DNA from 2 places in the Paenibacillus wynnii genome. Region 1 is predicted to be linked to the other one. Evidence: a T-box and tRNA genes for the amino acid it is inferred to sense, from the RefSeq annotation. Region 1 holds a T-box; the other holds one or more tRNA genes.
What was found. The T-box of region 1 lies ahead of tyrS (tyrosine--tRNA ligase). A T-box ahead of a tRNA ligase gene usually reads a tRNA of that ligase, here a tRNA-Tyr.

Region 1 (6,739 bases):
ATCATATAGGCATCCGTAAATGCCCCTTTGTTGCCAATAGAAGAATAAGCATTAGCCAGCTCTTCAACGGATACACCGTAACGCAGTCCACCTAGAACTCCGGTCTTAGCGCTATAATCTCCGTCCTGAATGGTTGTAATTCCAAGCTTCTTAGCAAATGCCCAAGATTTTTCGATGCCTACTTTATCATTAAATAGCTTCAGTGCAGGCAGGTTGAGTGATTTGTTCAGAGCATAACGTGCGGTAACAAGTCCTTGATAGCGGTTATTAGCATTTTTGGGGATATGAAAGCCTTTGGATCCATCCTTCAGTATAATCGGAGCATCATCCAAAATCCCTGCCGGTTGAATCAATCCACTATCCAATGCAGGTAAATAGGCTGCGATAGGCTTCATAGTGGAGCCTGGTTGACGAACCATTTGAGTAGCGTAGTTCATCTGCTCCAGATTGAAATCACGACCTTCAATCATTCCGAGTATAGCACCTGTTTTATTATCAATCATAATGCCGGCTGTTTGTTCCTTGCCCCTGCTCTTGCTGTCCTTCGTAAAGTTTTCATTGTTGTCAGAGATGGTGTGCATCGCACTGTATACTTTTTTATCAATAGTAGTGTATATGCGGTAGCCTCCGGTCATGAGCTGCTGGCGGGCTTCCTCTAATAAAACAGGATCATCTCCCGAGTTGGTATCGTCTGCAGTACCGGTTTCGCCATCCTTGTCTTGGTTAATAGAGAGCATGATCTCTGCAGCTTTACGCTCTGTTTCCAACATTAGATATGGGTAAGTCGTATAAGCTTTGGCAGTGTGTGGAGCAAGTGCACCCTTGATATCAAAGGTTAGGGCCTCATCGTATTGTGAAGTTGTAATTTTGTTCTCCTCCAGCATACGGCGCAGTACAAGCTGCTGGCGGTCAATAGCTCTGTTAAAAGCGGTCTCATTAAATTCTCCCAATCCGTTAAATGCAGAATATTTGGAGGGGAGCTGAGGTAGACCTGCCAAATATGCGGCTTGTGCGATATTCAGCTTATCCAAGTCATCTTGACCAAATACGCCTTTAGATGCAGCTTTAATTCCGAACACATTATACCCATTTGAACCGTTCCCGAATGGAACCTTGTTTAAATAGGCTGTTAATATCTCCGGTTTGCTTAAAAAGCGTTCCAGACGCAGGGAAAGCAGAATTTCTTTGATCTTCCGATCTTCCGTCCGGTCCAAATTTAGAAACACACGTCTTGCAAGTTGTTGGGTGAGCGTACTGCCGCCGGTTTGGACGGATTCATTAAGCAGCTTTTGCTTAACCGCACGTAAGGTCCCGCTCACATCAACGCCATCATGCTCATAGAAATTATTGTCCTCTATAGCAAGAACCGCATCAATAATAATCTGTGGAATGTTGTTGTATTCAATGAGTCTGCGGTCTTCCTCCGTACGGAGTTGGCCAATAGGGGCGCCGTCACGGAAATAGGCAAATCCGGTTATAGCGTTCTGGCTAACTTGCTGCTGAATTAATTGCTCGGAGCGGACAGGGTCATTTTTTACGATAGAAGTAATATAACCTGTCACGGCACCGCCGGCAAACAGAATGCCCATAATGCCAAGGATAAACATCCACTTTACCACAGAGCCGACCCTGTTCAGCCAGGTTCTTTTCCTTGGGGGATGTTTCTTTGCGGTCTTTTTCTTGTTCTCTTCAGCCATCGACGATAATCCTCCTTTATAACGGAACTATTATAGCACAATTTGGCGTTTTTGAATGCGCTTATAACTGGGCGCTGTATCTTTTGAGTGTGACTTTTTTAAGAGCATGTGATATAAATGAAAGTAATTGGATATCCAAAAGGCGCGGAAAGACATTAGTAGAAGGGCTGTCTTATGTTTTCAGAGAGTCGGTGGGTGGTGCGAACCGATAACAGGCCCCTTTGAATTACAGTCTGGAGCTGTCCGGGGGAAGGGCTAGAAGCATACGCTCCTGCTAAGTAGTCCGGCACCGGGTGCAATCCCGTTATGGCAATGAAGTGGAAATCTTTGGCTGCGCTGCGGCGTAACAAGGATTTTAATTAGGGTGGTACCGCGAGTCTCTTTCTCGTCCCTTGGGATGATAAAGGGGCTTTTTTGCGTTTCAGAAACGAGTGGCATAATTAGGTTGACGTTAGAAGAATCGACTTTATTTCACAAATTATACAAATTTCAAGGAGGGAAAAGAATGAAGTGGGAAGAATTATCAGCAGCCCAGGTGCAGGAAGTTGAGCGCCAGCTTGAAGTCATATCGCGCGGTGTGGTAGAGATCGTACCGATGGACGAATTAAAGCAGAAGGTTATGAAATCTATAGTGACTGGAGTACCACTAAATGTGAAACTGGGACTTGATCCGTCAGCACCGGATATTCATGTTGGACATACCGTCGTTATGCACAAGCTTCGCCAATTCCAAGAGTTAGGGCACCAGGTACAGCTTATTATTGGAGATTTTACCGGACGAATTGGAGATCCAACGGGTAAATCAGAAACTCGGAAACAATTGACAGAGGAAGATGTACAACGAAATGCCGAGACTTATAAGAAGCAAATTCACAAGATTCTGGACCCTGAAAAAACAAAAGTCTACTACAACTCCGAATGGCTCAGTCCAATGTCCTTCGCCGATGTGGTTACCTTGTCTGCTAAAGTAACGGTAGCTAGAATGATGGAGCGGGACGACTTTACCAAACGCTTTCAGGGTGGTCTTCCGATCAGTATTCACGAGTTCTTCTACCCGCTGATGCAGGGTATGGATTCTGTAGCCTTGAAAAGTGATGTAGAACTCGGCGGAACGGATCAGAAGTTCAACCTGCTTATGGGAAGGACGCTGCAAAAGGAATACGGTGTGGCTGCGCAAGTCGCGATTACGACTCCTTTGCTCGAAGGTCTTGACGGTGTTCAAAAAATGAGTAAAAGTCTTGGGAACTATATCGGGATTGATGAAGAGCCTAATGAAATTTACGGTAAAGCCATGTCTGTACCGGATGAATTAATGTTGAAATACTACGAATTGGCGACGGGTATCTGCAATCAAGAACTTACTGTTCTGAAGGAAGGATTGCAGGAGGGTATAGTTCATCCAAGAGATGCTAAAATGCAATTGGCACATACCTTTGTACGAATGTACCACAGTGTGGAAGCGGCAGATGCTGCACAGCAGCATTTCGTAACGGTATTTCAGCAACGGGCGCTTCCGGAAGACATTGAGGTCTATACTGTTCCGGCAGTTGAACTTGAGAACGGAACAATTAAGCTTGTTAAGCTGCTTACCCTTGTCGGTTTTGCAGGTTCAAATGGTGAGGCGAAGCGGAGTATCCAGCAGGGTTCTGTGAAGCTGAACGAAGAGAAGCAGGAGGACCCGAAAGCTGAATTTACACCGCAAGAGGGAGATATTCTGCAGGTAGGTAAACGTAAGTTCGCTAGACTCTCATTGGGCTAATATATAAAACATAAAGAACCCCTCCGGATTAATCCGGAGGGGTTCTAAACTACTACCGATTAGATAAATCTTAACGGTTGTAGAATTCGACGATTTGTTTTTCATCGATATCTTGGGACAGCTCGGAACGTTCTGGCAAACGGATATATTTACCTTCGAAAGATCCATCAGCATATTCCAAGTAAGCAGGAAGGTGTGAACGGTTAGTAAGAGCTTCTTTGATAGAAGTCATAGTGCGGCTTCTTTCGCGAAGACCAATTACATCACCAGTGCTAACACGGTAAGATGCAATGTCAACTTTTTTGCCGTTAACAGTTACGTGACCGTGGGATACCAACTGACGCGAACCAGCGCGGGAGTTAGCGAATCCAAGACGGTAAACGAGGTTGTCCAGGCGGCTCTCAAGCAAGAACATAAAGTTTTCGCCGGCGATACCTTGAATTTTTTGTGCTTTAGTGAAGAGAGTTTTAAATTGTTTCTCTCCCAAACCGTACATATGACGCAGTTTTTGTTTTTCCAAAAGCTGCATTCCGTAGTTACTTACTTTTCTGCGTTGGTTAGCGCCGTGTTGTCCCGGTGGGAAAGGGCGTTTCAAATCTTTACCTGTACCGCTAAGGGATATGCCTAGACGGCGGCTGAGTTTAAATTTAGGTCCTGTGTAACGTGCCATGTTATAGTAGACTCCTTTATATTTGAAATTTCAGGTGGGGCCTATTTGTGCCGCGTGCCGTATCCGTGGAAGATTATAGATCCACACTATTAGGGAAGTTCAGCCGCTGCCCTGATAGTAACGAACTCGCGTGAGGGTGACACAACGTTACGCCCAATATAAGACTAGTTACAGTCTTGTTCAACAATAAATATTATATGAAAACTACTAACAAAGTCAAGCGCATGTTTAAAGAGATTTTGTCAATCTTTGTCGTTAGTTCTTAGGACCTAAAAAAAATCCGGGATTTGTGGAAAATATAATGCAATAAGGGAAGAAACAGAGTAAAATATGATTAAATCATTAAATGTTATCGGAACATGTTTTTTAAATTGAGATACTAAGGGGATCCTCTTTATGTCAGAGCAGGAAGCTTACGGTCATAAAGGCAGCCAAGTGCTGGTGCAGGACACCATGTTGACAAAAGACGATTCTGAAGATCCTACCGCATGGCTTCGGGATACGGATATCGTATCCTATGATTTCCCTTATGCCGCCGATCTGATTGCTACCAGCTTTAATGAATGGTGCAAGGGACAAGCTGCCCTCCCATTCACCGAATCGTGGCGTTGGTGTGTCCTTAATTATGAAGGTAAACGAATAGACCCTATAAATCAGAGTCCACAGCATTGGAATTCCTATTGGGAAGATGCTGCTGGATTAAGTTTGCTTTCCCGTAAGTCCTACAACTTAGACTTGGTGGAGGACGGGAAAAGCATAACCTTCTTGAGTGTGCCTATTTTGACGCGCTCCAAAGGGGATATTTTTGCTCTGCTTGGCTGTGCTATGTCAACGGAGCAGTATGAGAAGGGCGGCAGGGAGATTGCAGAAGCAATGGCTCTGCATTATAAGACCTGTTTTTACCGCAGATTCGAGCATGTCTTTGTATCTGATCTGGCCAGTGTACATCTGAATGCCGAACGAGAGAGCGAGCGGCATTCTGTTTTGTTCCAAATTGTTCAACGGATGCACGATAATATTGATGTGGATTCTGTGCTTATTGAAGTTATTGAGAGTATTTGTGCAATGTACCCGGGAGCCCGGTTAGTGCTGTTTATGTCACAGGATCACCGAAGTGCTCATCCACAGGTGAAGCCGCTCCCCCCTCGATGGGAGAGTAATGATGTATGTGCTCGGGCATTCAAGGATGGGCGGGTAGCGCTTCAAAACAGCAATGTAGACAATAGATATCTGGAAATCGGTCTTCCACTCGGTGGAAAACAAGGGGTTTATGGTGTTTTTCATATGGTGATATTTAATCCCGATTTCCCGGATGTCGATCTACGCTTTCTGACCATGGTGGCTGATACAGCAGGTACTGCCTTTGAGAATGCCAAGTTATATGAACGGTCCAATCAGCTGATTCGTGAATTGCGCATGAGCAATGAGCTCACTCAGCGACTGAACCAGAGCTTGCGCCTGGGTGACATTTTTCAATATGCCTTTGAGGAACTGCTGGAAATGTTCCAGGCGGATTACTGTTGTATTCTTCATTTAGACGAGGAAAAGGGCGGGCTAGAGGTCATAGCCTGCAACTATCCCGCTCTGCTAAATGAAATCATAGATATCGGACAAGGGCTAGGCGGAAAGGTATACTCTACCGGGGAGCCGCTGATATTATCTGATTATTTGCAGCATGCGGAGACGGCTTCCAAGCTGATGGATGCAACTAAATCCCAATCTATAATTGCAACGCCGCTTAGTGTAGGCGGAGAGGTGCGTGGAGCCATTATGCTGGCTCACCGGGATGCCCATTATTTCTCCTATGATAACTACCGACTGCTGCAAGCTATGGCAGGCCATATCGGACTTGCTGTCGGCAATGCGCGTTTACATGCGGAGGTTCGCCGTTTGGCGAACAGAGACAGTCTCACAGGGCTCTACGCGAGACATTATCTGGATGAAGAGATCAAGAACAGACAGGGTACTGATTTCTGCGGTTCATTAATTGTAGTTGATATTGATCAATTCAAGCTGGTTAACGATACTTACGGTCACCAAAAAGGGGATAAAATCCTGAAGCAGGTCAGTGATATCGTAAAGTCATCGATCCGAAAGGGAGATATTGCCGCCAGGTGGGGCGGTGAAGAGCTGGCAGTATATTTACCACAGCTTGGCGTGCAGCAGGCAGCTTTCGTAGCCGAACGCATTCGTACACGGGTTCAGGCGGAGACAGAGCCGCATGTTACTGTGTCCTGCGGGATTGCAGAATGGAGCTGGACGGACGAACGAGTAAGCGTGGAGTCACTATTTTATCGAGCAGATATGGCATTATATGAAGCGAAGAACAATGGGCGAAACCGAGTTGTAATTGATAGTAAACAAACCGAGAGTAGAGTGGAGAATCCTTGAGGCTAAATCCTCAAGGATTTTTTTATGGAAATTAAAAGATTTAGAGCATTCTAAGTATAAGCCCTGCCTATAAGGAGACCCTAAAGTGAAATTGGGTAAGAAAGGGTATGGGGATGAATGACAAGCCCGGTGGTTCGGAAATGGATAATGACGTGGGTCGTATTAGTAACCTGTATCTATAGCAGTGGTTGCAATAAGTTGAATGACAAACCAGCCGGCGAA
Region 2 (6,739 bases), on a different contig from region 1:
TTATATCCCATTATGGGGCCATAGCTCAGCTGGGAGAGCGCCTGCCTTGCAAGCAGGAGGTCAGCGGTTCGATCCCGCTTGGCTCCACCAAAACTTCATTTATTAATTTCCAAAACTTACTTGTAGCCAAGTAGTTACGGAAAATGATATGATCTTCTTCCGGGGTTAAAGCCGGATGAGATAAAACTTGATCCTTGAAAACTGGATACCGAAACGAATTTGCGTTTTAGAACATCTTATTACTGTAACTTGTGCAAACAAGTGAAGTGAAATTATGGCTTAGCGGAGATTTTCGATTGTGTAAACAAACGAAACATCGAAGCGTTGGTTAAGCTAATAAGAGCACACGGAGGATGCCTAGGCGCCAGGAGCCGACGAAGGACGTGGCGAACAACGAAACTGCCTCGGGGAGCTGTAAGCAAGCTTTGATCCGGGGGTGTCCGAATGGGGAAACCCAGCTGTGGTAATTCGCAGTTACTCATACCTGAATACATAGGGTATGTAGAGGCAGACCAGGGGAACTGAAACATCTAAGTACCCTGAGGAAGAGAAAACAATAGTGATTCCGTCAGTAGCGGCGAGCGAACGCGGAACAGCCTAAACCAAGGGGCTTGCCCCTTGGGGTTGTGGGACGTCTCACATGGAGTTACAAAGGAATACAGTAGATGAAGAGGTCTGGAAAGGCCCGCGATAGAGGTAAAAGCCCTGTAATCTAAACTGTGTTCTCTCCGAGACGGATCCCGAGTAGTGCGGGGCACGTGAAACCCCGTATGAATCCAGCAGGACCATCTGCTAAGGCTAAATACTACCTGGCGACCGATAGTGAAACAGTACCGTGAGGGAAAGGTGAAAAGCACCCCGGAAGGGGAGTGAAATAGAACCTGAAACCGTGTGCTTACAAAAAGTCAGAGCCCTATCTATGGGTGATGGCGTGCCTTTTGTAGAATGAACCGGCGAGTTACGTTTAACATGCAAGGTTAAGTCGAGAAGACGGAGCCGCAGCGAAAGCGAGTCTGAATAGGGCGATTTGAGTATGTGGACGTAGACCCGAAACCGTGTGATCTACCCCTGTCCAGGGTGAAGGTGCGGTAACACGCACTGGAGGCCCGAACCCACGCATGTTGAAAAATGCGGGGATGAGGTGGGGGTAGCGGAGAAATTCCAATCGAACTCGGAGATAGCTGGTTCTCCCCGAAATAGCTTTAGGGCTAGCCTCGGTATTAGAGTAGTGGAGGTAGAGCACTGATTGGTTGCGGGGCCCGCAAGGGTTACCAAGATCAGTCAAACTCCGAATGCCATATACTTATTGCCGGGAGTCAGACAGTGAGTGCTAAGATCCATTGTCGAAAGGGAAACAGCCCAGACCATCAGCTAAGGTCCCCAAGTGTGTGTTAAGTGGGAAAGGATGTGGAGTTGCACAGACAACCAGGATGTTGGCTTAGAAGCAGCCACCATTGAAAGAGTGCGTAATAGCTCACTGGTCGAGTGACTCTGCGCCGAAAATGTAACGGGGCTAAACACACCACCGAAGCTATGGCTAGATACATTGTATCTGGGGTAGGGGAGCGTTGTATATACGTTGAAGGTATACCGTGAGGAGTGCTGGAGCGTATACAAGTGAGAATGCCGGTATGAGTAACGAAAAGATCAGTGAGAATCTGATCCGCCGAAAGCCCAAGGTTTCCTGAGGAAGGCTCGTCCGCTCAGGGTAAGTCGGGACCTAAGGCGAGGCCGAAAGGCGTAGTCGAAGGACAACAGTTTGAAATTACTGTACCACCGTAATCCGCTATGAGCGATGGGGTGACGCAGGAGGGTAGTGACGCGGACTGATGGAAGTGTCCGTCTAAGCAGTGAGGCTAATGTGTAGGCAAATCCGCACATTATTAGGCCAGGCTGTGATGGGGAGCGAAAATTGTAGTAGCGAAGGTCATGATCTCACACTGCCAAGAAAAGCCTCTAGCCAGGAGAAGGTGCCCGTACCGCAAACCGACACAGGTAGGCGAGAAGAGAATTCTAAGGCGCGCGGAAGAACTCTCGTTAAGGAACTCGGCAAAATGACCCCGTAACTTCGGGAGAAGGGGTGCCCCGGTAGTGTGAATAGCACGAGGGGGCCGCAGTGAAAAGGCCCAAGCGACTGTTTAGCAAAAACACAGGTCTGTGCGAAGCCGCAAGGCGAAGTATACGGGCTGACGCCTGCCCGGTGCTGGAAGGTTAAGGGGAGCGGTTAGGAGCAATCCGAAGCTGTGAACCGAAGCCCCAGTAAACGGCGGCCGTAACTATAACGGTCCTAAGGTAGCGAAATTCCTTGTCAGGTAAATTCTGACCCGCACGAATGGCGTAACGACTTGGGCGCTGTCTCAACGAGAGATCCGGTGAAATTTTAATACCTGTGAAGATGCAGGTTACCCGCGACAAGACGGAAAGACCCCATGGAGCTTTACTGCAGCTTGATATTGAATTTGGGTACGATCTGTACAGGATAGGTGGGAGCCAGAGAAGCAGGAGCGCAAGCTTCTGCAGAGGCGACGTTGGGATACCACCCTGATCGTATCTAGGTTCTAACCTAGTGCCCTAATCGGGTACGGGGACCGTGTCAGGCGGGCAGTTTGACTGGGGCGGTCGCCTCCTAAAGAGTAACGGAGGCGTTCCAAGGTTCCCTCAGAATGGTTGGAAATCATTCGAAGAGTGCAAAGGCATAAGGGAGCTTGACTGCGAGACCTACAAGTCGAGCAGGGACGAAAGTCGGACTTAGTGATCCGGTGGTACCGCATGGAAGGGCCATCGCTCAACGGATAAAAGCTACCCTGGGGATAACAGGCTTATCTCCCCCAAGAGTCCACATCGACGGGGAGGTTTGGCACCTCGATGTCGGCTCATCGCATCCTGGGGCTGAAGTAGGTCCCAAGGGTTGGGCTGTTCGCCCATTAAAGCGGTACGCGAGCTGGGTTCAGAACGTCGTGAGACAGTTCGGTCCCTATCTGTCGTGGGCGCAGGAAATTTGAGAGGAGCTGTCCTTAGTACGAGAGGACCGGGATGGACGTACCGCTGGTGCATCAGTTGTTCCGCCAGGAGCATGGCTGAGTAGCTACGTACGGACGGGATAAGCGCTGAAAGCATCTAAGCGTGAAGCCCCCCTCAAGATGAGATTTCCCAATTAGTAAGACCCCTTGAAGACGACGAGGTAGATAGGTTGGAGGTGGAAGTGCAGCAATGCATGGAGCTGACCAATACTAATCGGTCGAGGGCTTATCCAAATATCTAAACGCAGATTTGTTTCGGATTCAGTTTTCAGGCGATTAAGCCTGAATGATTAATTTGATTTGGAGAGATACCCAAGTGGCTATAAGGGGACCCTCTGCTAAGGGGTTAGACTGCGTTAGCGGTGCGAGGGTTCGAATCCCTCTCTCTCCGCCATTTCAAATCATTCATTACCTTGTTATTGTGGCGGCGTAGCTCAGCTGGCTAGAGCGTACGGTTCATACCCGTGAGGTCGGGGGTTCGATCCCCTCTGCCGCTACCATACATACCCGGAGGCTTAGCTCAGCTGGGAGAGCATCTGCCTTACAAGCAGAGGGTCGGGGGTTCGAACCCCTCAGCCTCCACCATTTTCAAACTTTAGGTCCTTTTTACACCGTGCCGGTGTAGCTCAACTGGTAGAGCAACTGACTTGTAATCAGTAGGTTGGGGGTTCAAGTCCTCTCGCCGGCACCATTATTATTAAGTGAGGAACCGTGGTGTAGTTGGCCTAACATGCCTGCCTGTCACGCAGGAGATCGCGGGTTCGAATCCCGTCGGTTCCGCCATTTTTTTCCACCAAACGAAGTGGGAAGTGTATGACTTACCGCTTTATTTTTATGCAACTTTATATGGCTCGATAGCTCAGTCGGTAGAGCAGAGGACTGAAAATCCTCGTGTCGGCGGTTCGAATCCGTCTCGAGCCACTTTTCTTGGGGGATTAGCGAAGCGGCCAAACGCATCAGACTGTAAATCTGCTCACGTAAGTGTTCGGTGGTTCGAATCCATCATCCCCCACCATTTTCTATGAGCCATTAGCTCAGCTGGTAGAGCACCTGACTTTTAATCAGGGTGTCGAAGGTTCGAATCCTTCATGGCTCATACGTTTAGGAAAAAGTCATTACCTTAGGGTAATGGCTTTTTTGTTGTATTAAGTACTTTTACCCCTCAGAAATTAGGCAAGTCCGCATGAAGATGAAAAATATGATAAAATAAGCAAAAAAACAAAAGTGGTGGACTATTGTGACTATAGAGAGCGAGATATTACGTCAAAAGTTAGAGCAACTTACTGGGAAGAAAGCCGGGATTAAGCAATTTGGAAGACAGGATTCAAAATCTCTATTCGGGCTAGGCTCACAAGAGAGTGATCAGCCGGTTATCCTCGATGATAATATTTGGACGCCATTATATGAGAACGATGGGCGTATTACCGCTGTATCCGTGGAGATGGAAGGCTTATCTGCTATGGAGGTGCAACTGGTCCATTTTGCCGTGAGAAGCTTCGCTACTGCGCTCAAGGCTACAGGGGTTAAGGAAGAAGGCGAGATGGAGGCCCTTCAGCTGAGCAAATGGCTTAATCTACAGCTTGAGCAGGAAAGGGAAGACACCGAGCTTCCAGATGATATTGCATTGAAAAGCCGACTTTTTGGGGACATGATTCCCTTTTTACTGATAAGTGAAAATGTACATAATGCGCCGATCTCCTATCGTTCATTGATGAAGCTTCTACGCAGTTATTTTGATAGTACGGTTATTCTTATCCCGTTGCAGGAAAAGGAGTGGCTCATTCTAGCGCGCAAGGAACTGCTAACAGACGGAGATGATAAGGAAGAGGAAGAAGAAAGTGAAGATGATCTGCTGTCACAGACCAGCATGGGTCTGCACGAACTGATTGCCAATGAGTGGGTAGGTGTATTCCATCTGGCAGTAGCACCTGCAATTGTACCTGTTAAAGGCTTGACCGGAGCAGTAGCACTTTTACGTGAGACTATAATATTGGGCCGTATTTTTCAAGTGGGGGAATACATTCATTTGCCATGGGAACTTCATTTGGAGAGATTGGTTAATAGTATTCCCGATGCACGGCGTAGACAGTTACTTGGACAGATTGGAGATTACACGTCCGTTTTATCGGATAAAGAAATGCTTCAGACTTTAGAGACTTTTTTTGAAATGGAATGCAATGTAAGCGAAACCGCTAAGAAATTATATATTCATCGAAACACGTTGCTTTACCGTCTGGACAAGATCAAACAGGAGACAGGTGCGGATGTACGAAGCTTTGGAGATGCTGCAATTGTGAAGTTGACCATGCTTTTGTATAAAGTGACGAAAAGGAAATAATTTTTTTGTGAAGGTTACAAATAGCCAGCCCACAGTGTGTGAGGTAAGATAGGTATACGGAAACGAAATCATACAATCTTTACAAACTTTAATATAATTGATCCGAGGGGGAAAATTAAATGGCAGGCGTACGTTTAGAGCACATTACAAAAAAATACCCAGGTTCTGATAAAGCAACAGTAGCAGATATCAATCTTGATATTAAAGATAAGGAATTTCTAGTATTGGTAGGACCATCCGGTTGCGGTAAATCAACAACACTACGGATGATCGCTGGCTTGGAGGAAATTTCCGAAGGTAAAATGTTCATCGGCGACCGCGTTGTTAATGACGTAGCACCGAAAGACCGCGATATCGCGATGGTATTCCAATCCTATGCCCTTTATCCGCATATGAGCGTATACCAAAACATGGCGTTTGGTTTGAAATTGCGCAAAGTTAAAAAAGATGAAATCGATAAAAAGGTTCGCGATGCTGCAAAAATTCTCGATATCGAGCATTTGCTTGAGCGTAAACCAAAAGCTCTTTCCGGTGGTCAACGCCAACGTGTAGCTTTGGGACGTGCGATTGTCCGCGATCCACAAGTATTCTTGATGGATGAGCCTTTGTCCAACTTGGATGCTAAACTTCGTGGTCAAATGCGTGCTGAAATCACTAAACTGGTTAAGCGCCTTGAAACTACTTGTATCTATGTAACGCATGACCAAACAGAAGCTATGACAATGGGTGACCGTATCGTAGTTATGTATGATGGTATCATTCAACAAGCAGCTACTCCTGAAGTGCTTTACAATGAACCGACAAACTTGTTCGTAGCCGGCTTTATCGGTTCTCCAACAATGAACTTTATCAATGGTACATTGTCCGAAGCTAACGGAAGCGTTCGTTTCCGCGCAGAGAACCTTGATGTTGAAGTGCCGGGCGGAAAAGCTCAAATCATTCGCAGCAAAGGTTTCATCGGTAAAGAAGTTATTATGGGAGTTCGCCCAGAAGATATTCATGAAGAACCAGTATTCTTGGAAGCTTCACCAAACACAATCTTCACATCGTTGGTTGATGTAACTGAAAACCTCGGTCATGAAATGTTGCTCTACTTGAGTGGTCTTGGCAACAGCACTGTTATTGCCCGTGTAGACGGTCGTTCTACTACTCGCGAAGGTAGCAAGCCTAAGCTGGCAGTCGACATGAACAAGGTACATTTCTTCGACAAAACTTCCGAACTTAACATTCTATTGGGATAAGACCCTACGTCTTTTCTCCTTTCAGAAAGCCACCCGAAAGGGTGGCTTTTTTTGATGAATGTGAAGGATGAATAATGAACCGGGAACTCCGGAGCAAAGGGCGTTATGATTGCATTCATAGTCGTTATCAATTAAGATAG

Region 2: it has a tRNA-Tyr gene. The T-box ahead of tyrS (tyrosine--tRNA ligase) is inferred to sense a tRNA for this amino acid. The anticodon was not compared.

The regions. Positions count from the first base shown of each region.
Region 1 is NZ_JQCR01000003.1:562,106-568,844, forward strand. Features, by position in the region: gene PWYN_RS17830 (transglycosylase domain-containing protein) at 1-1,697, opposite strand, end outside; T-box leader at 1,834-2,093, shown strand; gene tyrS (tyrosine--tRNA ligase) at 2,203-3,456, shown strand; gene rpsD (30S ribosomal protein S4) at 3,527-4,126, opposite strand; gene PWYN_RS17845 (sensor domain-containing diguanylate cyclase) at 4,523-6,517, shown strand; gene PWYN_RS17850 (hypothetical protein) at 6,635-6,739, shown strand, end outside.
Region 2 is NZ_JQCR01000002.1:1,883,124-1,889,862, reverse strand. Features, by position in the region: tRNA gene PWYN_RS10980 (tRNA-Ala) at 15-90, shown strand; rRNA gene PWYN_RS10975 (23S ribosomal RNA) at 327-3,254, shown strand; tRNA gene PWYN_RS10970 (tRNA-Ser) at 3,323-3,414, shown strand; tRNA gene PWYN_RS10965 (tRNA-Met) at 3,444-3,520, shown strand; tRNA gene PWYN_RS10960 (tRNA-Val) at 3,530-3,605, shown strand; tRNA gene PWYN_RS10955 (tRNA-Thr) at 3,636-3,711, shown strand; tRNA gene PWYN_RS10950 (tRNA-Asp) at 3,726-3,803, shown strand; tRNA gene PWYN_RS10945 (tRNA-Phe) at 3,869-3,941, shown strand; tRNA gene PWYN_RS10940 (tRNA-Tyr) at 3,950-4,035, shown strand; tRNA gene PWYN_RS10935 (tRNA-Lys) at 4,044-4,116, shown strand; gene PWYN_RS10930 (PucR family transcriptional regulator) at 4,258-5,358, shown strand; gene PWYN_RS10925 (ABC transporter ATP-binding protein) at 5,478-6,599, shown strand.